3 regions of the Arthrobacter sp. SLBN-122 genome follow, and region 1 is predicted to be linked to each of the others. Evidence: riboswitches for the same ligand, from Rfam matches in the RefSeq annotation. Region 1 holds a riboswitch; each other region holds the start of a gene.
The links. Region 1 has a riboswitch for S-adenosylmethionine ahead of FBY36_RS07290 (DUF1737 domain-containing protein). Riboswitches for the same ligand answer to the same signal wherever they lie in the genome.
Positions count from the first base shown of each region.

Region 1 (7,122 bases):
CGGGGGTGGCGTGCCATACTCGGCGCGTGACGCCGTCGTATTCCTTTAATGCCGAACTGTGGCTGTACCCGGGCGAAGCCGGCTGGCACTTCGTGACCCTGCCGGCAGAGGTGGCGGATGACGTCCGCGCTCTAACGGCAGGGGCAAGCAAGGCGTTCGGCTCCGTCAAAGTCCAGGCCAAGGTGGACGGCCATGCGTGGCAGACGTCGCTGTTCCGCGACAGCAAAAGCGCGTCGTACCTGCTGCCCGTCAAGAAGGAAGTCAGGGACAAGGCGCACCTCAAGGACGGTGACAGCGTGCAGGTCCAGCTGGAAGTCCGGACGGACCATTCCCCGCCCGGCTAGATCTGTTTCAGGGCCTGTTCCAGGTCGCCGATCAGGTCGTCAACATCCTCAAGGCCCACGGAAAGCCGGACCACACCGTCAGTGAGGCCAATGGCGGCACGTCCCTCCGGCCCCATGGCGCGGTGGGTGGTGGTGGCGGGGTGCGTGATCAGGGACTTGGAATCGCCGAGGTTGTTGGAGATGTCGATGATCCGCAGCCCGTCCAGCAGGGCGAAGGCCGCTTCCTTGCCGGAGCGTCCGCCGGTGGAGGCGAGCTCAAGGGTGAGGACGGTACCGCCGGCGCTCATCTGCCTTGCGGCCAGCTCATACTGAGGGTGGGATTTGAGCAGCGGATACTTCACCCAGCTCACGGCGGGCTGTTCCTCCAGCCACTCCGCGAGCCGCAGGGCGGTGGCAGAGGAATGGCTTACCCGCAGGCTCATGGTCTCCAGGCCCTTGGTGAGGACCCAGGCGTTGAACGCAGAGAGTGCCGGCCCGGTGTGGCGCATCAGCTGCTTCACCGGGCCGTCGATGAACTCCTTGGTGCCCAGGATGGCGCCGCCCATCACCCTGCCCTGGCCGTCGATGTGCTTGGTTCCCGAGTAGACGATCACGTCCGCGCCCAGGTCGCCGCAGCGCTGCAGCAGGGGAGTGGCAAAGACGTTGTCCGCCACCACGGTGGCCCCGGCGGCGTGCGCAAGCTCGCTGACCGCGGCGATGTCCACGATCTCCTGCATGGGGTTGGACGGGGATTCGAAGAAGACGGCGGTAGTGGGCTGGGAGAGGGCCTCGCGCCACTGGTCCAGGTCCGGACCATCCACGAAGACGGTCTCCACGCCCCACCGCGGGAGGATCTCGTTCAGGATCACAAAGCAGGACCCGAAGAGCGAACGGGCGGCCACCACCCGGTCCCCGGCAGCCAGCAGGGCACCCAGGGCGGTGAACACTGCGGACATGCCCGACGCCGTCGCAAAGCACGCTTCGGTCCCTTCCAGCAGCCTGAGCCGCTCCTGGAAAGTAGCCACGGACGGGTTGCCGTAGCGGGAGTAGACAAAGCGCTCGTCTTCGCCGGTGAAGGCCCGTTCAGCTGCTGCAGCGGATTCGTAGACGAAGCCGGAGTTCAGGAAGATGGCCTCGGACGTTTCCTGGAAGTTGGTGCGGTCCAGCCCGCCGCGGACAGCCTGGGTGTCAGGGCTCCATCCCGGGGCGTCTTGATTGAAGCTCACTTAGTTCTTTCCGAGGTTGGTGGGCAGGCCGCGGTTCTTCCAGCCGTTGACGGTGCGCTCACCGTAGCGGTCCGGCTCGCCTTCAAAGCCCTCCAGCACGTTGTAGGAGGTGAAGCCGGCCTGCGTGGCGGCGGTGGCAGCGGCAACCGAACGGGCGCCGGACCGGCACAGGAACACCAGTTCAGCGGAGGGGTCCTCCGGCGCCTGCTCCTTGAGGTCCTTCACGAAGTCCGGGTTGGGGATGCCGCCGGGGAAGGTCCACTGGATGAAGAGGGGATCGTTGTCCGTGGCCTTGGTGTCCGGGATGCCGATGTGGGCCCATTCGCCCTCGGTGCGGACGTCCACCAGGATGGCTCCCTGCTCCAGCTTTGCCCATGCTTCCTGGGGCGTGAGATCTCCCGCGTAGCTCATGCGTGGCCCTCGCCGTCGAACTCGCCCTCAAATTCTGCGTCCAGCTGATCCACTGCGGTGGCCACCGCTGCGTCGGCGGAGGCGATGGCTGCCGGAAGGACCACTGCCTGCGCCACGATGACACTGCTGCCGTTGAAGGTGGCTGCCGGGCTGCCGTGCAGGACGTAACCGTCAGCCAGCGCAGCCGAGATCCGTTCGCAGAATGAGCGGTCGTCCGGCCCTGTGATCAGGCGGTAGGACAATTTTTCGTCAGGGGCGGGTGCGTCGGACACGACGGATCTCCTTCTTTCACGCTTGCAGCTCGAATCGGTCGATATGCCGAGTATTCACCTGAGGCACCCCGCCGCGAAAGGGAGGGTTGCCGACCGGCCAGTCAGGGCTTCACACCGGTACTCATTACTCCCCAAAAACGTAACACCTGCCGCGCCGGGCCGCACGGCCGCCGTCGTCATGTTCCGTAATTGAGCTGCGGCGAGGGAAGTTGCAGCGCCCGGGGACGGTCCGACGCCGGACATCACCGCAGGTGGGCGGCCTGCCGCGCGCTGTCAGCAGCCGCCGGGCCGATAAAGTTCTTACCGGGGCGCCGCCGGCGTCATCAGGGCAATGAGTACCGGGGGACTTCTCACCATGCGTGCAGTCACATCGCACCACCACGCCGCAACCCGCCGGAACCATCGGCACCCGATCTGCGCGTTTCTGGCTGCGGCCCTCATTGGGCTCATGGTCCTGCTGGCCGCTGCTCCGTCGCATGCGGCGGAGGCTGCTCCGGAGAAGGGAAAGCCCTGGCTTGGTGCCGTGCTCGAATGGGGCGAGGACACCGCCGCAGGCTTCAGCGGCAGGCTGGGCGCCCGCCCGGCCGTCTTCGGCCATGACATCACCATTCCGTACCGCGATTCGGAACGGAATGACATCGATGGCTTCCTTCAGCAGGCCGGAGCCGAAGGCACCCACGCCCTGCTCACGGTAAAGCCATCGGTGCCGCTGGACCAGCTCGGCGCTCCGGAGGCGGAAGCGTTCGCCAAGCAGGTGCGCGGCCTCGCCGCCGGCTTCAAGGGGCAGCTGCTGATCCGGTTTGCCCCGGACATGAACTCAAGCTGGGTGTCCTGGGGCCAGCAACCTGCCGCCTACCGTGAGGCCTTCCAGGCGGTTGCGGCAGCGTTCAGGCAGTACGACGGCGGCCCGGCCGCCATGGTGTGGGCGCCCTACCTGGGCAAGGACTACCCCTTCGACCGCAACCGCGATGCGCCGCAGCCGGGAAGTGAAGGCTTTTCCCTCCTGGACACGAACAGTGACGGGGCCTGGGACGGAAGCGACAGCGCCTACGCGCCGTACTACCCGGGCGATGACGCCGTGGACTGGGTGGGGCTGGCTGCTTATCACGATGACACCGCCGGAGGTGCCGCCGCCAACACCCTGCCCCGGGCCGGCGAACTCCAGGAGATGCTGACGGATTCCGGCAACGAAAACTTCTACGGCACCTACTCGGAGGGGCACAGGAAGCCCTTCCTGCTCCAGACCGCGGCTTTCTACAGCCCGGCCTCGGGCGGGCCGTCCGAGGCGGAGATCAAAGCCGGTTGGTGGGACCAGGTGGTAACAACTGCCACCTCCTCCGGTTTTGCCGGGACTGCCGCCGTGGTCTGGGACGAGCGCACCAGCACCAGGGATACCGGCGTGGCAAGCATCAGTTGGCTGCTCACCGGCCAGCCGGAGATCGCCAAAGCGGCCCTGGAGAGACTGAAGGCAGCACCAATCGCCACCGGTCCCGTCTCCGACGTGGCCTCAGGAAGCACGTACGTCAGGGCCAACACACTCCCGGGGGCCGCCGCCTGGTCTGTCGCTGCCGCCATGGTGATCCTCCTGGCGGCCCTGTGGCAGGTTCCCCGCCGGATCAACGCTGCCACGGCCTGGAGCTACCGGGATCCCTCCACCCGGGATTCGCGCGTGGATCTGCTGCGCGGAGTGGCCATCGTCTTCGTGGTGGTGAACCACCTGGGCATGGCCTCGCTGTTCCAGCTGGTCACCCAGGAGGCCGTGGGCTTTGTGTCCGGCGCCGAACTGTTTGTCCTGTTCTCCGGCCTGGTGGTGGGCATGGTGTACGGGCCCAGGGCCAAGGAGGACTTCGGACGGGTAGTGGACCTCACCACGCGCCGCGCCGGCAAGCTCTACCTGACGGCACTGGCTGTTCTGATCGGCGTCTTCCTCCTGTCCCTGCTCCCGTTCTTCCATACCGAGGCCCTGACCACATTCGTTGACCAGGGAACCGGTGGAGCCGGGCATACCGGATCCGGCCGGACCTACGACCTGTACGCCGGCATGTCATCGCTGTTCCAGTTCCCCGTCCCGCCCCAAGTGCTCCCGGCCATCGTGCTGCTGCAGTTCGGGCCCTGGCAGTTCAATGTCATGGGGCTCTATGTGGTGCTTTTGCTGGCCAGCCCGCTGATCCTCGCGGCGCTGAACCGCGGCAAGGCCATTTGGGTGCTGGTTGCGACGCTCGGCGTATATGCGGCGGGGGCTGTGACAAGGTTGCGGATCCTGCCCTCGCAGTTCGAGGACTCCTTCCCGCTGCTGGTGTGGCAGGTGCTGTTCGTGCTCGGGCTGGTTGCGGGTTACCACCGGCGCCGCATCACGGCGTGGCTGTCCACGCACGCCGTGATAGTGGTGGCCTGCACCGCGGCCGCGTTCGCACTGGCCTTCCTGTCCTGGGGCAACCCGTACCTGGCCAACAGCTACGATGTCCGCCTGGCGCTCCTGCCGGACGCCTCCTACCGGGCCATGTACGACGCCTTCTTCTCCCGCACATACCTGGCCCCGGGCCGCCTGCTCAACGTCCTGGTCCTGGTGGTGGCGTCCTACGCGTTCCTCAGCGCCTACTGGAAACCGGTGGAGCGGCTCCTGGGCTGGTTCCTGGTTCCGCTGGGCCGGGCCACGCTTTACGTGTTCATCATGCACGTGGTGCTGATCGCCGTCGTGGCCAATATTCCGGCGCTGCAGCAGCAAAGCATCTTCCTGAACACCGCCGCCTACGCCGTGGTCCTGGCGCTGCTCTGGATGATGGTCCGCACCAGGTTCCTGTTCCGGATCATCCCTACCTAGCGCCGGCCCAGCCCGGGCTGCCGCCCTGTTGCCAGCCAGGGCGGGCATGAAAAATGCTGCGGCACGGTGTGCCACAGCATTTAATCAGGTACCACTGGTTGTCCGGTGGCCTTGTGCTAAAACCGGGAGGGCTCAGACCAGTCCGGGGTAGCTGGTAAGGATGTAGTCCGCAGCGGCAGGACCCTTCATGCGAAGGCCGTTGCGGCGGGGCGAAATCCGGTGCTTCATGGCTGACCAGAAGCTGTCCTCGGTGCCGGGCGACTGCTGGTTGATGAAGCACCAGCTGGTGTACAGCCCGTAGAGGCGGTCACGGTCCAGGCTGGAACCTGAGGCGTGGTCGGGGTAGGTGGCTTCGTTGAGAAAGAGATCGAACTGCGAATGTGCCATGATGGCTCCCCTTCGCTAAGTGCTCGGCGCCGCCGTTCGGCTACAGCAGCAAAACCAATGTCCTGCACGTGGCCATCGGATTTATAGGTTGAGTCCCCCTGAAATGCAGTGGGCCTCAGCGTTGTCAGCGCCTGTCTACGCTGTAGACTGTACTAGTAGACTACAAGTGATGCAACCGTCTCGATTTATTCGGGACACCACCCCCACAGCTAGGACAATGCCATGGATGCCCCGCGTGCTTCAGGCCGCACACCTGTCAAGGCAAGGTTGAGCAGGGAAACCGTGCTGGCCAAGGCCCTCGAGCTGGTTGATGCAGAAGGGCTCGACGCGTTGACCATGCGGCGCCTGGGGCAGGAGCTTGGCCGGGACCCCATGAGCCTCTACCGCTATGCCGAGAACCGGGCTGCGCTCCTGGACGGGGTTTCGGAGCTGGTCCTTGACCAGCTCCCGGTGCATCCCGAGGACCCGGACTGGAAGGCCCAGCTGCGGAACATCGCCCATGATCTGCGGATGCTGGCGCTCGAGCATCCCAACGTTGTCCCCCTGCTGGTGACCCGGCCGCTGTCCACGCCGTTGGGGCTGCGCCCGCTGGGCACGCTGCGGCCGCTGGAGCAGATCCTGACCCTGCTGGCGGCGGCAGGATTCGAACCGGCGGATGCGCTCCATGTCTACCGCGCCTACTACGGCTTCCTCTACGGGCACATCCTGAACGAACTGCAGGAGTACGTGGTGGACCCGGAAGAGAACGAGGTACTGCTGCGCCTGGGTCTCCACCGCCTGCCCGCCAAGGAATTCCCCCGGCTCCGTGCCCTGGCGCCGGCATTGGCAGAGTACGACGGCGCCAGGGAGCTTGACCAGGGACTCACCATCCTGCTGTCCGGGCTGGAAACGCAGCTCTCGCGGCAGGTGGCAGCTTCCAGCGCGTGACAGCAGCCTCCGTGCCAAAGGCGCGGGTTATGGCAGTGGCGCTATTCGAATGACGCCCGGCGCCGGTCCTGCGCGCGGGTGTTCCAGATGTCCGGCCGGTTCACCTGGAACCTGCGCCCGGTCAGTGCCTTGGCGTTCAACCTGACGTAATTTGCCTTTTCGCCCGGCTGCCAGGGCTCCAGGCCCAGGCCGTCCACGGCATCCTTGACGGCCTGGTCCTCGACGATCTCGGTATCGCCCCGCACCACCACGCTCCAGGCCAGTTCGGTGGCGGGATCGTAGCCGTCGATTTCCAGTGCGGCGGGCCGCTCCATCCTGGCGCCCCAGAGCTTGGACCCGGGTGCCGTGCGGAACAGGATGCTGCGCAGGTGGACAACGTAATTCACGGGAAAGATCTCCGGATGTCCGTCCACAACAATGGCCAACCTGCCCACGATGTCATTGGCAAGGAGATCCCAGCAGTCGTCAAAGGACAGGTTTTCGATCGGCAGCTTTTGCGAGTCCATGGTGCACACCTTACGGGTGATGCAAGGAGGGGAAAAGGGCCGGCCGCGGCCTGTCGGGGCCTAACGAATCCCGGCGAAGAGCCCGTTCAATTCAGTGGTCAGTTCCTTTTGGACAGACGGAGTGCCGATCTCCTTGCCATCGATCCGGTTCACGGGTGCCAGCAGCCGGACGCTGGAGATCAGCCAGACCGCGTCCGCGTCCAGGAGGTCGCGGGGCTCCAGCGGGCCATAGCCCAGTTCCCAGCCTGC
Region 1 covers NZ_VFMS01000001.1:1,542,895-1,550,016, reverse strand. The annotation lists gene FBY36_RS07305 (DUF1905 domain-containing protein) at 27-344, shown strand; gene FBY36_RS07300 (O-succinylhomoserine sulfhydrylase) at 341-1,549, opposite strand; gene FBY36_RS07295 (rhodanese-like domain-containing protein) at 1,550-1,960, opposite strand; gene FBY36_RS07290 (DUF1737 domain-containing protein) at 1,957-2,232, opposite strand; SAM riboswitch class IV at 2,246-2,361, opposite strand; gene opgC (OpgC domain-containing protein) at 2,588-5,053, shown strand; gene FBY36_RS07280 (hypothetical protein) at 5,186-5,440, opposite strand; gene FBY36_RS07275 (TetR/AcrR family transcriptional regulator C-terminal domain-containing protein) at 5,663-6,367, shown strand; gene FBY36_RS07270 (pyridoxamine 5'-phosphate oxidase family protein) at 6,409-6,873, opposite strand; gene FBY36_RS07265 (aminodeoxychorismate lyase) at 6,934-7,122, opposite strand, start outside.

Region 2 (7,122 bases), 1.9 Mb from region 1:
GGGCCTGGATGACGTGGACGTCCACGTCCCCGGGCAGGGCCTGGGCCAGTTCATGGGATTGGGACGGAAAATAGAGCCGGTCGGAGTCGACGGCGGCTACGAGGAAGCGTGCAGTTGACCTGGCCAACGTCTCTGCGAGGCTCCCCCGGCCCCGGCAGATGTCGTGGCTCATCAACGCTTCGGTCAGGGCAATGTAGCTGTTCGCGTCGAAGCGCTTCACGAGCTTGTTGCCCTGGTGGTCCAGGTAGCTTTCCACCTGGTAGCGGCCCCGGGCGGCCAGGATCTCGCCCTTCAGGGGCGACTCGGTCGCCTGCGGTGACCGGCCGAACCGGCCTTCCAGCTCGGCTGCGGAGCGGTACGTGATGTGGGCGATGCGCCGGGCAAGGGCCAGGCCGTCTTCCGGGCTGGGACCGCCGTAGTAGTCGCCGCCGTTGAAATTCGGATCCTGCCGGATGGCCAGCGTCTGGGCCTGCGCGAAGGCGATCTGCTCGGCTGTGCTTGCGGCCCCCACGGCGATGACGGCACAGCGCTGCACCCTCTCCGGGTAGGTCACGGCCCATTCCAGGGAACGGGCGCCGCCCATGGAGCCGCCCAGGACGGCAAACCAGCTCTTGATGCCCAACTGGTCTGCCAGCCGGGCCTCCGCCACCGTGCTGTCCCGCAGGGTGACGAGCGGGAAACGGGAGCCCCAGGGGGATCCGTCCGGGGCGGGCGACGACGGACCGGTGGACCCGTAGCAGCCGCCCACGATGTTGATGGACACCACGAAGAACCTGTCCGTGTCCACGGGCGCGCCGGGACCGGCCAGCTGTTCCCACCAGCCTTCTTCGTCCGTGTCGCCACGGGTCACGTGGGTGCTTCCGGTCAGGGCATGCTCGATCAGGACGGCATTGCTGCCGTCCGCGTTAAGCGTGCCCCAGGTTTCGTAGGCCAGCGTGACGTCCGGGAGGTAGCCGCCGGCTTCAAGTTCCAGTCCCCCGATGGAGGCGTAGCGGACGATTCCGTGTTCGGGAATGGTGGTTCGGGCGACGGTAACCGTCATGGCAAGACCTCTTCTACGCGCTTGCCCGCCGTCATTTGACCGGCAGGCCAGGTCCTCACCCGGGGCACCCCACCGCGGATGGAGGGTTGCCGGCCAGCAAGCCGGGGCTGTCACTGGCACTCATGACCTGGTTCGAGTGTACGAAACACCCCCCGTTCCAAGCCAAGAGTGTGACTGGTTGTGACTTTCCCGGCTTGCCGGCGGCACTCACTGCAGCCCCGGCTGTTGTCTTAGGCCGGGGCGCCCTTGGCTGCGCGGAAGCCCGCTTCCAGGTCGGCCAGGATGTCATCGATGTGTTCCAGGCCTACGGACAGCCGGACCAGTCCCGGGGTCACCCCTGCCACTGCCTGCTGCTCCGGCGAGAGCTGGCTGTGGGTGGTCGACGCCGGGTGGATGACCAGGGAGCGGACGTCGCCGATGTTCGCAACGTGGGAGTGCAGTTCAAGGGCGTCGACGAAGCGCTTGCCCGCCTCCGCCCCGCCGGCCAGGTTGAAAGCCACGACGGCGCCCGTCCCCTTGGGCCCGTACTTGCGGCCACGTTCGTACCAGGGGCTGGAGGGCAGCCCCGCGTAGGCGACGGATTCGACGTCGTCCCTTCCTTCCAGCCAGCGCGCCACTTCCGTGGCGTTGGCGACATGGCGCTCCACCCGCAGGCTCAGCGTCTCCAGGCCCTGGGAGATCAGGAAGGCGTTGAACGGGGACACGGCCGAGCCCAGATCGCGCAGCAGCTGGACGCGGGCCTTGAGGATGTAGGACAGGTTGGCTCCCAGCGCACCATCGGCGCCGAGGTCGCGTGCGTAGACCAGGCCGTTGTAGGTGGGGTCAGGGGTGTTGAAGCCTGGGAACCGTTCAGGATCCTTGCTGAAGTCGAATTTTCCGGAATCGACAATGACGCCGGCAATCGCCGTGCCGTGGCCGCCAAGGTATTTAGTGGCGGAATGGATCACGATGTCGGCGCCCCACTCGAGCGGACGGATCAGGTACGGGGTGGACAGGGTGTTGTCCACGATCAGCGGCACGCCTGCCTGGTGGGCCACCCCGGAGATGCCTTCGATATCCAGGACGTCCTGGCGGGGATTGGACACCACTTCGCCAAAGAAGAGCTTGGTGTTGGGCTGGACGGCGGCGCGCCACTGGTCCAGGTTGTCGGGATCGTCCACGAACGTGACCGAGATGCCGAACTTCTTCAGGGTGTGGGCGAACAGGTTGTACGTCCCGCCGTAAAGGCTGGGGCTGGCCACAATGTGGTCCCCGGCCTCCGCGATGTTCAGGACCGCGAAGGTTTCCGCTGCCTGCCCGGAACTCAGCAGCAAAGCGGCCAGGCCTCCCTCAAGGCTGGCGATCCGCTGTTCGACGGCGTCCTGGGTGGGGTTGCCGATCCGGGTGTAGATGGGTGCAAGTTCAGCCAGGGCAAAGCGGTTGGCTGCGCTTTCGGCACTGGGGAACACGAAGGACGTGGTCTGGTAAATCGGCAGCGCACGGGCTCCCGTGGCACTGTCCACTTCCTGGCCTGCATGGATCTGGCGGGTTTCGAAGGACCATCCGTTGGACATCCAAATCTCCTTTGACATGGGCCCGGCATGCGTGGAGCAGTACGGGCCGCGCTTGCTTCCGGCTGGTGCCGGACAGCCAGGTCCTCACCCGGGGCACCCCACCGCGGATGGAGGGTTGCCGGCCAGCGAACCGGGGCTTGGCGCTGGCGCTCATGACCTGCGCCCAGTCTAGGAACCGGGCGGCCACCGTGGACAGCATTGTGACGAACAAGGTCATCCGGTATGCCCCCGTACTGACGGCGGATTGGCGCGCGGCACCCAGCCCGGGGACGCCGCCGTCGTCCGGATTGCCCCCCATTCCCGGCACTTTCCACGGCCCGCGTTTCCAGTAAGGGTACCCTTAGCTGAGAGCCCGATCACAAAGTGCCAAGATGTTGCCATGCGCATGGATCACGTCTCTTACGCCTGTGAAACCGATGGCCTCGCGGCCACTACCGAACGTATTTCATCTGCCCTCGGCGTTGAGGCAGTGAAGGGCGGGGTCCACCCCCGGTTCGGAACCCGGAATATGATCATCCCGCTCGCCGGGCACAAGTACCTGGAAGTCGTGGAGGTCCTGGACCACCCGGCATCGGACAAGGCACCGTTCGGTCAGGCAGTCCGTGCCCGTTCCGCAGCCGGCGGCGGCTGGATGGGCTGGTGCGTCGAAGTGGACGACCTCGCCCCCTTTGAGGAACGCCTTGGCCGTGCTGCCGTGAACGGCAACCGCAAGTTCCCGGACGGCCGGGAGCTGGTCTGGAAGCAGATTGGCATCCTTGGCCTTATCGCCGACCCCCAGGTTCCGTACATGCTCAAGTGGGAAGGTGACCCGTCACTGCACCCGTCCAACGCCTACGCCAGCAACATCAAGATGAGCTGCCTGACCATCGCCGGTTCCGCCTCCCGCGTGACCGAGTGGCTGGGTGAGCCGGTGGAGAAGCCGCTTGAGGACGTTGCGGTTGAGTGGGTGGCCCCGCACGGAACGCCGGGAATCCTGTCGGTCACGTTCGAAACCGCCAACGGAGCAGTCACCATCTAAACGCTTCATCCCTCTTTCCCGGCACTCGCGGGATTTGGGTTTTCCGGGCCACTGTCCGGACCTGCTTCGGCCGCCATCAGGTGGTGACAACGGCGTCACTACCCGATGGCGGCCGAATTCATTTAACGTGGCTGCCAGGCGCGAACGGGATTCCTGCGGACCTTTGATTGTCAGTGCCTCGATGGATGATGTTCGTATGGAAATCAGCAGCGGTGGCGGGGTGGTCTTGGAGGGGGTTCATGCCTCTGTGGCCGCCCTGGATGCGCTGGCTGCTGAGGATACGTTCCTGGCTGCCGGTGTTGGTGTTGGGGCTGATGTTGATGTCTTGCAGCGGCGGTATGAGCTCCGGCTGACCCGGCTGGAGGTGGTGAAGCGGCTGGAGGCGCAGCTCGCCGCGGTCAAGGCCGTTGATGTTGCCGAGGCCGTTGAGATCCAGCACGCAATGCTTGCCCCCGACGCGCCCGTGCGTGAACGCACCTACGCGGAGATGTCAGCGGTGGAGGAGATCGCGGGTGTCCTGACCATCAGCTCCGGCGCTGCCGGGGCATTCGTGGAGCAGTCCCGCCGTGTCTGTGCCCTGCCGCCGGTGATGGACGCTTTGGCCGCCGGGGCCCTGTCCTGGCAGCACGCCAGGATTGTTGCCGACGAAACCGAAGGCCTCACCCCGGACGGCGCCGCCGCGTTAGTAGCCCACTTCTTCGACCCCGCTGCCCCCAAGCCGGCCCGCGGCGCCGCACCCGGCAAGCTGGTTCCGTCCCGGTTCCGGACGAAGATCCGCGCCTGGCGGGAGCGCCACCACCCCGAAAGCCTGCAGAAGCGCCACGCGAAGGGCGTCGCGGACCGGCGGATGGAATACAGCCCGGACCGCGACGGCATGGCCTGGATCTCGCTCCGCCTCCCCGGGCACACCGCCTGCGCCATCTGGAACCGCACCACCGCCACCGCCCGCGGCCTCCAAGGCCCCAACGAACCCCGCACCCTCACCCAACTCCGCCCCGACATCGCAGCATCCCTGCTCCTCGGGACAGGCCTGCTTCCCGGTCCAGAAAACACCGCCACCGCTGACACCGCCACCTTCTCCGGAAGCGGGCCGGGTACAGACAGCAGTTCCCCCACGGCAGGCACCACCGGGATAGCCCAGGTCCCCACTCCGCGGGCCGACGTCCTGGTCATGGTCCCGGTGTTCTCCCTCCTCGGCAGCACCGACGAACCCGCAGAACTGGACGGCCTGGGCCCCATCCCGGCCTCCCTGGCACGCAAGCTCGTCGCGGACGGGGCGGACTCGTTCTACCGGGTCCTGGTCGACCCTCGCGACGGGGCCCCCTTGGAGATCGGCCGCACCCGCTACCGACTCACGGAAACCGTCAAACAGTGGATCCGGATGCGGGACGGAAAATGCACCTTCCCCGGCTGCAACAACCGCACCCCGGACAACGACACCGACCACCTCACCGCCTGGGACCACGGCGGCACCACCGGCACCAGCAACCTGGCACAACTCTGCCCAAAACATCACCGGCTCAAGCACAACAGCCAGTGGAAACCGGATGCGGCGACCCCTCGTGAGCCACCGGGCTGGACCTCACCCACCGGCCGCCACTACAACCCTGAACACGACGACACCGAACCACCCCACTGGCCACCAGGGATATTGTCGCCGAATGAATCGACGGTTGCACCCGCCGCACCACCGGCGACGGGTACACCAGCGGCGCCAGCGTGGGCAGGGTGCGAGGTGGAGGAATCTGACGGCGACAACCTGCTGGATCCGGACGAACTGTCGCCGACGGATCCGCTATGGGACGACTTTTATGCGAAGCCCTTTGTGTTGCCGCCCGACCCGGAGGCGGACTGGCAGTTGGTGCTGTCGCTGATGTGAGGGCTGGAATTCGAAGCTGGCTGATACTCCTGCGTGGGATAGGTCCTGTGGCAACGGCAACGGCAACGGCGGGGCCTGGCCAAGGACTGTGCCTGAAAAATCAAGGACCGCCAAGCAGGCCGCAGCCGAACGTCCCCTCAGCCGTTCGCACCAGGATGAAGACCTTGGCTTCCACCGAAGGAGGTTCTGCGAGGATCTCGGCCCCACCCGCTGTCGTGCCTTGCCTGGTCATTCCGCTCACGTCGTCATGTGCAGCCGCTGGAGTCGGGCCACAGTCATAGTCGCGGCCGGCGAACTGCACTCGTGAAGGAATTTCCTTTGGCCAGAGAGCCCAGTCAGATGTTTGCTGATGGACGCTCCACAACTGCCCAAGAACCAGAAGTCCAGCCAGCACTGTGACCGCCACCAGCGACCATGCTGTCAACCGCGCCCCCAGGTTCATGGTGCACACGATCCATGAAAGCCAGTTGATGGTCAACAGGTTGTGAGCGCCAATAGGTTTCTTCGAAATCAGCCGTACGATCCCAGGCTTAGCCCCGATGCCCTCGGGCCCTAGCCCAGCCCCACGGCTTTGCCGAACAGGCTGAAGCCCACGAAGGCCACGATGTCCAGCAGGGCATGGGCGATGACGAGTGGCATGACCCGCCGGGTCCGGGTGTACAGCCAGGCGAAGACCACGCCCATCACGGCGTTGCCAAAGAACGGACCGAAGCCTTGGTACAGGTGGTAGCTGCCGCGCAGCAGGGAACTCACTGCAATGGCCAGCGGCGTGCTCCACCCGAACTTGCCAAAGCGGTTCAGGAGGTAGCCCACCACGATGACTTCCTCGAGAACTGCGTGGCGGATGGCGGACAGGATCAGCACAGGAACCGTCCACCAGTAGGCATCCAGGGCGCTCGGGATAATGGCGGTGGTGATTCCCAGTGCCCGGCCGGCCGCATAGAGCCCCAGTGAGGGAATGCCGATCAGCGCGGCCAGTCCGAGGCCCTGCAGCAGATCCTTGCCGGGCCGGACGAAATTGAACCCGAGCTTCTGGAACGCGGAGCGGGAGTTCCCGGCATCACCCGGCCCTGCCTGGCGCTGGTCCGTAAGGAAGTAGAGAACCAGCAGCACCGGCACCAGTGCAAAGATGATGTCCAGCAGCTGGTAGGTGAGGTCGAAGTACTCGCGGGTGCTTTGGGAGCGGTTCAGCGTGGACGTGCCCTCCGCCAGCGGAGCGCGGGTCATCTTGTCCAGCAGCTGCACCACGGAGTAGACAGCCGACTGGCCCAGGGAGAGGCCAAGGACGATCCATACTTCGAGCCGCAGGCGACGGCGGGAGGGAACCAGCATGTTCCCATCTTGCCTTCAGTTTCTGGATCCGGGCTGATGGAACTGCCGAACCACTGGACTCCCCGGAAATCAGGCCGGCGCGACGATCACTTCCGTGCCGTTGGCCTCAAAGGCAGCCTTGTCCCGTGGGGAGATCCCGGAATCGGTAATCAGACGGGTGAAGTCATAGCCGTCCATGGTGGCGAAGGCCCGCACGCCCACCTTGGAGGAATCGGCCAGGACATAGGACACCCGGGCCCTGCTGGCGAGCAGGGCGTTCACTGATGCCTCCCCTTCCCCCGTGTTGGTTGGGCCAACT
Region 2 covers NZ_VFMS01000001.1:3,439,631-3,446,752, reverse strand. The annotation lists gene metX (homoserine O-acetyltransferase MetX) at 1-1,042, opposite strand, end outside; SAM riboswitch class IV at 1,055-1,170, opposite strand; gene FBY36_RS15805 (bifunctional o-acetylhomoserine/o-acetylserine sulfhydrylase) at 1,273-2,595, opposite strand; SAM riboswitch class IV at 2,639-2,753, opposite strand; gene FBY36_RS15800 (VOC family protein) at 2,975-3,613, shown strand; gene FBY36_RS15795 (HNH endonuclease signature motif containing protein) at 3,810-5,492, shown strand; gene FBY36_RS15790 (hypothetical protein) at 5,593-5,970, opposite strand; gene FBY36_RS15785 (CPBP family intramembrane glutamic endopeptidase) at 6,045-6,824, opposite strand; gene FBY36_RS15780 (DeoR/GlpR family DNA-binding transcription regulator) at 6,894-7,122, opposite strand, start outside.
Region 2: linked by a shared signal. The riboswitch ahead of FBY36_RS15805 (bifunctional o-acetylhomoserine/o-acetylserine sulfhydrylase) and the one ahead of FBY36_RS07290 (DUF1737 domain-containing protein) in region 1 are both predicted to bind S-adenosylmethionine.

Region 3 (7,122 bases), 1.3 Mb from region 1:
GCATGGCAGCGGAATACAGCTGGTCGACGTACTGCATGGCGTCCCGCTCAAAACGAAGGCGGCGCTGTTCGTCGCTCTCTTTGGAGACGTCCAGGGTACTGTCCTCGGTGCCCGCAGCAGCTGTCACCGAATCAGCGCCTGCTTTTCCCGCAGGCACAGGCGCGGAGCCGGCCTTCCCGTTCACTTCGCCGGGGGTAGCCTCATACATGGCCGCAACGGCCGGATCCAGGGTGTTCATTGCCTTCAAGTCTACTGTCAGGCTCCCTGCCCGGGGCATGCCGTACTCCGGCGGCTCCGCGGCCAGCTTGTCCACTGCCACCGGGCCCGCCTGCCTGGTTCCGTCCAACACCTTCCCCAAGGGCCAACTCCGCTCTGTATCGGGTAAATGATCGTCAGGCCCCATGTCACGGACCCGTTTGCCATAACCGGCTCCCACGGGCAAATATTCCCCAAAAGTGCAAGACTAGGACCGACTCCGCCGCTCGCCGCGGCTCGTCCATCCAGGAGGAAATCCATGCCCTTTATCCGCACCCTCGCACGGCCCATGCTTGCCTCCAGTTTCGTTCTTGCCGGACTGGATAAGCTCAGGAACGCCGACGACACGGCACAGCAGCTCTCACCGCTGCTGCGCAAGGCCGCAGCAGCGCTCCCGTTCCAGGCGAATGAAAAGACCCTTGCCCGGGTTATCGGCGGCACGCAGGTGGGTGCCGGTGTCCTGTTCGGCCTTGGCAAGTTCTCCCGGCTCTCGGCCGGCCTGTTGACGGTGATTTCGCTCCTGAACACCTTTGTTGAGTGGCGCAGTGCGGACATCAGCAGCAAGGAAGGTCGCGAAGGCCGCCGGAACCAGCTGCTCAAGAACCTCTCGCTGAGCGGCGGCGCCCTGCTCGCTTCCGTGGACACCGCTGGCAAGCCCGGCCTGGCCTGGCGCGCCGGGCACCTGGCGGCCGATGCCCGCAGGAATGCCTCGCACCTGGCAGCCGATGCCCGCAAAACCACCAGCAAGAAGCTGAACAAGGCGGACAAGGCCGTGCGCCGCGCCGTCGAACACGCCACGGGAGCATAAGCACGAATGACCGCAGCAGCTGCCACCCGGGACGGCTCCGGAACACCTGTCCCCCATTGGGCCGCGCCTTTCGCATACCGGCCCGTTGACGCCACCGTAACGGTGCCCGGATCCAAATCCCTGACCAACAGGTACCTGGTCCTGGCGGCCCTCGCTGACGGCCCGTCCCGGCTGCGCGCGCCCCTGCACTCGAGGGACTCGGCGCTCATGGTCGACGCACTCCGGCAACTCGGTGCCGTCATCACCGAAGTGCCCGGGGACGGCGATTTTGGGCCTGACCTGGAGGTGGTGCCGCTGCCGGCGGCAGCGCCCGCCTCCCTGGCCAGGATCGACTGCGGACTCGCCGGCACTGTCATGCGGTTCGTCCCGCCGCTGGCGGCGCTCCGCAAGGGAGCCAGCGTATTCGACGGCGACCCCCACGCCCGGAAGCGGCCCATGGGAACCATCATCGAGGCCCTCAAGGCCCTGGGCGTGGCCGTATCCGCCGAAGACGGCAGCGTGCCGTCGTCGCTCCCCTTCACGGTGGACGGCAGCGGCGCAGTCCGCGGCGGCCACCTGGTGATCGACGCCAGTGCCTCGTCGCAGTTCGTCTCCGCCCTCCTCCTGGTGGGGGCGCGGTTCGACGAGGGCCTGCACTTGGAACACGTGGGCAAGCCGGTGCCCAGCCTGGACCACATCAACATGACGGTGGCCGTCCTGCGCGGCGCCGGCGTGTCAGTGGACGATTCCGTCCCCAACCACTGGGTTGTGGCGCCGGGTCCCATCCGCGCCTTCGACCAGCGGATCGAACAGGACCTGTCCAACGCCGGGCCCTTCCTTGCGGCGGCCCTTGCCTCGCAGGGGACAGTCCGGATTCCCAACTGGCCGGCGGAAACCCAGCAGGTGGGAGACCTTTGGCGCGGAATCCTGGCCAGCATGGGCGCCACGGTGACCCTGGCTGACGGCGTCCTGACAGTCACCGGCGGCCCGGAGATCAAGGGCGGTGACTTCGCTGACACCAGTGAATTGGCTCCGACGGTGGCAGCCCTGTGCGCCCTGGCCTCCGGACCTTCCCGGCTCAGCGGGATCGCCCACCTGCGGGGGCATGAGACGGACCGGCTCGCGGCCCTGGTGGCGGAGATCAACCGGCTCGGCGGCGACGCCGAGGAAACCAGCGACGGCCTGGTGATCCGGCCCGCCCCGCTGCATGCCGGCGTCGTGCACAGCTACGCGGACCATCGAATGGCCACGGCGGGTGCCATCCTGGGACTCGCGGTGGAGGGCGTCCAGGTGGAGGACATCGGCACCACCGCCAAGACCATGCCGGACTTCCCACAGCTGTGGGCCGGCATGCTGGCCCAGGAAGCGGGGTCCGCAGCCGGACCGGAAGGGCGCGTCAGTGGCGCGTAGCACTGGTTCCTGGGACGAATCGGACGTCCGCATCCGTCCCAGCAAGAAGGGTTCCCGGCCACGCACCAAGGACCGCCCCAGCCATGACGACGCCGTGACCGGACGCATCATCACGGTGGACCGGGGCCGGTACACCGCAGTGGTGGACGAGGACTCGGAGAACGAGCGCGTTGTCATTGCCGCGCGCGCCCGGGAACTGCGCCGCTCGCCAGTGGTTGCCGGCGATTTCGTGTCACTGGTGGGGGACGTGTCCGGAGCACCGGACACGCTGGCCCGGCTGGTGAAGATCCAGGACCGCCACACCCTCCTGCGCCGCAGCGCCGACGACACCGACCCCATTGAACGGGCGGTGGTGGCCAACGCGGACCAACTGGTGATCGTGGTGGCCGCGGCCAACCCGGAGCCCCGCACGGGATTCATAGACCGCGCACTGGTGGCCGCCTACGACGCAGGGATCGAGCCCATCCTGCTGGTCACCAAGGCCGACGTCAAAGACCCTGCGGAACTCCTTTCCAACTACACCCATCTGGACTTCCCGGTCATCATCAGCCGGACGGCCGATGCGCAGGCATCGGGCATCGACGCCCGGTCCGATGACGGCCTCTCGGCGCGGCTGGACAGCGCGGCGGTGGCTGCCCTCCGTGACCACCTGGACGGCAAGGTCACCGTGATGCTCGGGCACTCAGGAGTCGGAAAGTCCACCATGGTGAACGCGCTGACCGGCGCGGAGCGGGCCACCGGCGGAGTGAACGCCGTGACCGGACGCGGCCGCCACACGTCGTCGTCTGCCCTTGCCTTGCGGCTGGCGGATGCGCCGCCCGGCAGCTGGATCATCGACACCCCCGGCATCCGCTCCTTCGGCCTGGCGCACGTGGACCCGGACCGGATCCTGCGTTCCTTCCCGGACCTCTCCCCCGGCATCGAAAACTGCGAACGCGGCTGCAAGCACACGGCAGCCGCGGTGGACTGCGGCCTTGACGACTGGGTGGCGGGCGGACACGCAGGCCCCACCGGGGCTGCCCGGCTGGCGTCCCTGCGGCGGCTGCTGGGTGCGGATCCACGGATGGAAGCACAGGAAACCAAGGAGCTCGGCAGCGTCAACTGACGCGTTCTCCCGGCAGAACCGTTTGCAGACGGTAGTTTGGAACCATGATCCAACCCGCTTCGAGCTACAACGATGACCTGCGCCTGGCCCATGTCCTGGCCGACTCCGTGGATGACCAGACGATGAGCCGCTTCAAGGCCCTGGACCTCCACGTTGAGACCAAGCCGGACCTGACGCCGGTCACCGACGCGGACAAGGCCGCCGAGGAAGCCATCCGCGGCCAGCTCTCCCGTTCCCGCCCCCGCGACGCCGTCCTGGGCGAGGAGTTCGGGAGCACCGGCCACGGTTCGCGGCGCTGGATCATCGATCCCATTGACGGGACCAAGAACTTTGTCCGCGGCGTTCCGGTGTGGGCCACGCTGATCGCCCTCGTGGATGAGGGCGAGCCGGTGGTGGGTGTAGTCAGTGCCCCGGCCCTTGGTAAGCGCTGGTGGGCGGCGAAAGGCATGGGCGCGTACATGGGCAGATCCCTTGCCGCCGCCACCCGGCTCCGCGTCTCCGACGTGTCAAAGCTTTCCGACGCCTCTCTCTCGTACTCCAGCCTGGGCGGCTGGAAGGAACGCGGAAACCTTGACGAATTCCTTGGCCTGACCGAGGATGTCTGGCGGACCCGGGCCTACGGCGATTTTTGGTCGTACTGCATGGTGGCCGAAGGCTCGGTGGACATCGCCTGCGAACCGGAGCTGAACCTCTATGACATGGCCGCCCTGGTGCCGATCGTGGTAGAGGCCGGCGGCCGGTTCACGTCCCTGGAAGGCGAGGACGGCCCGTTCGGCGGAAACGCCCTGGCCACGAACTCAATCCTGCACTCGGAGGTCCTGCACCGCCTGAACCCGTACCTGGACGATCTGCTGTAACTGACGCCCTTTCCGCAAAAAAGCGAATAATGCGACGCCGGACACCTTCTTGGGGAGGTGCCCGGCGTCGTTTTTCGGCTGCACGTAACAAATGCCTTAACAATTGCCGCGGCTTCAATCCTGGCCGCCCCATGTCCTACGCTTTTAGGCAGGTCACGAGTGCCAGCGCAAAACCCCGGTTTGCTGGCCGGCAACCCTCCATTCGCGGTGGGGTGCCCCGGGTGACGACCAGGCCGGTCCGGAGCGGATGCGGCAAGCGCGGATTCCCCCAATGGCGGAGTCCTGTCATCAAGTGAGGTCTCTGTGACAACTGCCACCGTCTCCCCCCAGCCCGTCATTGCCGAAGCCAACGTCCCCGACGGACGCCACGCCGCAGCCGGCCGGCCGCTCGCTGCCGTCACCGGCGCCGAAATCCAGGCGCCCCTGATTTCAGGCGGACACGTCCGGTACGCCAACCTCGATTACGGCGCCTCAGCCCCGGCGTTGTCCGTGGTGTCGGCCTACCTGAACGAGATCCTCCCCTACTACGCGAGCGTCCACCGCGGGGCAGGATACGCATCCCAGATCAGCACCTCCGTGTATGAGAACGCCCGCAGCATCGTCAGGGATTTCGTCGGCGGCCGGGCGGACGATTCGGTCATTTTCACGCGCAACACCACAGATTCGCTGAACCTGCTGGCCGGTTGCCTGCCGGTAACCAATGGCCGGCACGACGGCGAAGTGCTCTACCTGGACATCGAACACCACGCGAACCTCCTGCCGTGGCAGGGCGTCCCGCACCGCAGCATCATCGCCGCCGACACCATCACCGGCACCCTGGAGGCCCTTCGGGCCGAACTTGCACAGGGCGGCGTCAGCCTGCTCGCGGTCACCGGCGCCTCCAACGTCACCGGCGAAATCCTGCCCATCCGGGCCCTGGCCGCGCTGGCCCATGACCACGGCGCACGGATCGTGGTGGACGCCGCCCAGCTCGCTCCCCACCGCCGCGTGGACATCAGCGCGGACGATGTCGACTACCTCGCCTTCTCCGGCCACAAGCTGTACGCGCCCTTCGGCGCCGGCGTCCTGGTGGGACGCCCGGACTGGCTGGACGCCGGCGTCCCGCACCTCGCGGGCGGCGGCGCGGTCAAGGAAGCCAGGCTCGACGGCGTCAGCTGGGCCACCGGGCCGGCGCGCCATGAGGGGGGCTCACCCAACGTCCTGGGAGCCGCCACACTGGCCCGCGCCACCCAGGTGATTGCAGGCTTGGACCAGGAACGCTGGCATGCCCACGAGTCCGCCATCCGTTCCTTCCTGGTGGAGGGCCTGCTGGGGATCGACGGTGTCACCGTCCACCAGATCTTCAAGGACACCAACCCCGAAACGGACACCATCGGCGTGGTCAACTTCTCCGTTGAGGGCTACGACGCCGGACTGGTGGCGGCCTACCTCTCGGCAGAGCATGGGGTGGGACTGCGGGACGGCCGATTCTGCGCCCATCCCCTGCTCAAGCGCCTGGGCCTGCCGTCCGGTTCCCTCCGCGCCAGCTTCGGTGTCGGTTCACGCCTGGAGGACGCCGAACGCCTGCTCGCCGGCATCCGCGCCCTGCGGAGCAACGGTCTGGGCTGGGATTACGTGGTGGACGCCGGCCGCTGGGTGCCCGCCAATGACACCCGCACCTACCCGCACTGGGCACCCAACACCCCGGGCACCGCCGGCGCCGCGCCCTGCATCGACGACTGACACCCCACCCAACCCCTGCCGCCTAGGCGATCGATCCGGCGGCCGGGAGGATGCGGTAAATTCGAAAGGTACCGCAGGATGCCAGGTGAAGGAGGCCACGCGTGGTTCGGGGTGGCCCCAAGCTTGATCACGGGCGGCGCAGGGAACTGGGGCAGAGCTTCCAGGACGGCGGCAGGCACTACCAGCGCGTCCGGCCCGGCTACCCGGAAGTGGTGGCCCGGTGGTTGGTGCCCGCCGATGCCCACGATGCCCTCGACGTAGGCGCCGGAACCGGAAAGTTCACTGCTTTGCTGCTGGACATGGGACTTCACGTCACGGCCGTGGACCCCTCCGCGGACATGCTCGCCCAGCTCACGGAACACTACCGGGCCGCCACGGCCGTGCCGGGGACTGCCGAGGCGACAGGCCTGCCCGACGCCCACTTCGACGTCGTCACCGTTGCCCAGGCGTGGCACTGGTGTGACGCCCTCGCGGCAAGCACCGAGCTGGCCCGCGTCCTGCGGCCGCACGGGACCCTGGCCCTGGTCTGGAACCAGCTGGACACCTCTGTTCCCTGGGTGCACCGGCTCTCCCGGATCATGCACGCAGGCGACGTCTACCGGCCGGGCCACAAACCCGTCGTCGGGCCCGAATTCCAGGGCCTCGAAGGGCACGTCACCCACTGGCAGGACACGATGACCACCACGGACCTCATGGAACTGACCAAGTCCCGCAGCTACTACCTCCGGGCCGGCGAGGCAACGCGCGCCAAGGTCCTGGCCAACCTGGACTGGTACCTGCACAAACACCTCGGCTACACCCCTGACCAGGAAATCGAGCTCCCCTACCTCGCTCTGGCCTGGCGGGCGGCCAAGGCATGACCTCGCATCCCATGCGGCGCACGCCGAGCCGGTAGGCTTGACCGTGTGAAGACCAGCGCGCCCTCCTCCTCGATCGAGGACTACGTCAAGGTCATTTATTCGTTCACGGAATGGCAGGACAAGCCC
Region 3 covers NZ_VFMS01000001.1:226,001-233,122, forward strand. The annotation lists gene FBY36_RS01050 (sigma-70 family RNA polymerase sigma factor) at 1-277, opposite strand, end outside; gene FBY36_RS01055 (DoxX family protein) at 515-1,063, shown strand; gene aroA (3-phosphoshikimate 1-carboxyvinyltransferase) at 1,070-2,452, shown strand; gene rsgA (ribosome small subunit-dependent GTPase A) at 2,442-3,557, shown strand; gene hisN (histidinol-phosphatase) at 3,602-4,414, shown strand; SAM riboswitch class IV at 4,566-4,679, shown strand; gene FBY36_RS01075 (aminotransferase class V-fold PLP-dependent enzyme) at 4,718-6,136, shown strand; gene FBY36_RS01080 (class I SAM-dependent methyltransferase) at 6,238-6,996, shown strand; gene FBY36_RS01085 (metal-dependent transcriptional regulator) at 7,042-7,122, shown strand, end outside.
Region 3: linked by a shared signal. The riboswitch ahead of FBY36_RS01075 (aminotransferase class V-fold PLP-dependent enzyme) and the one ahead of FBY36_RS07290 (DUF1737 domain-containing protein) in region 1 are both predicted to bind S-adenosylmethionine.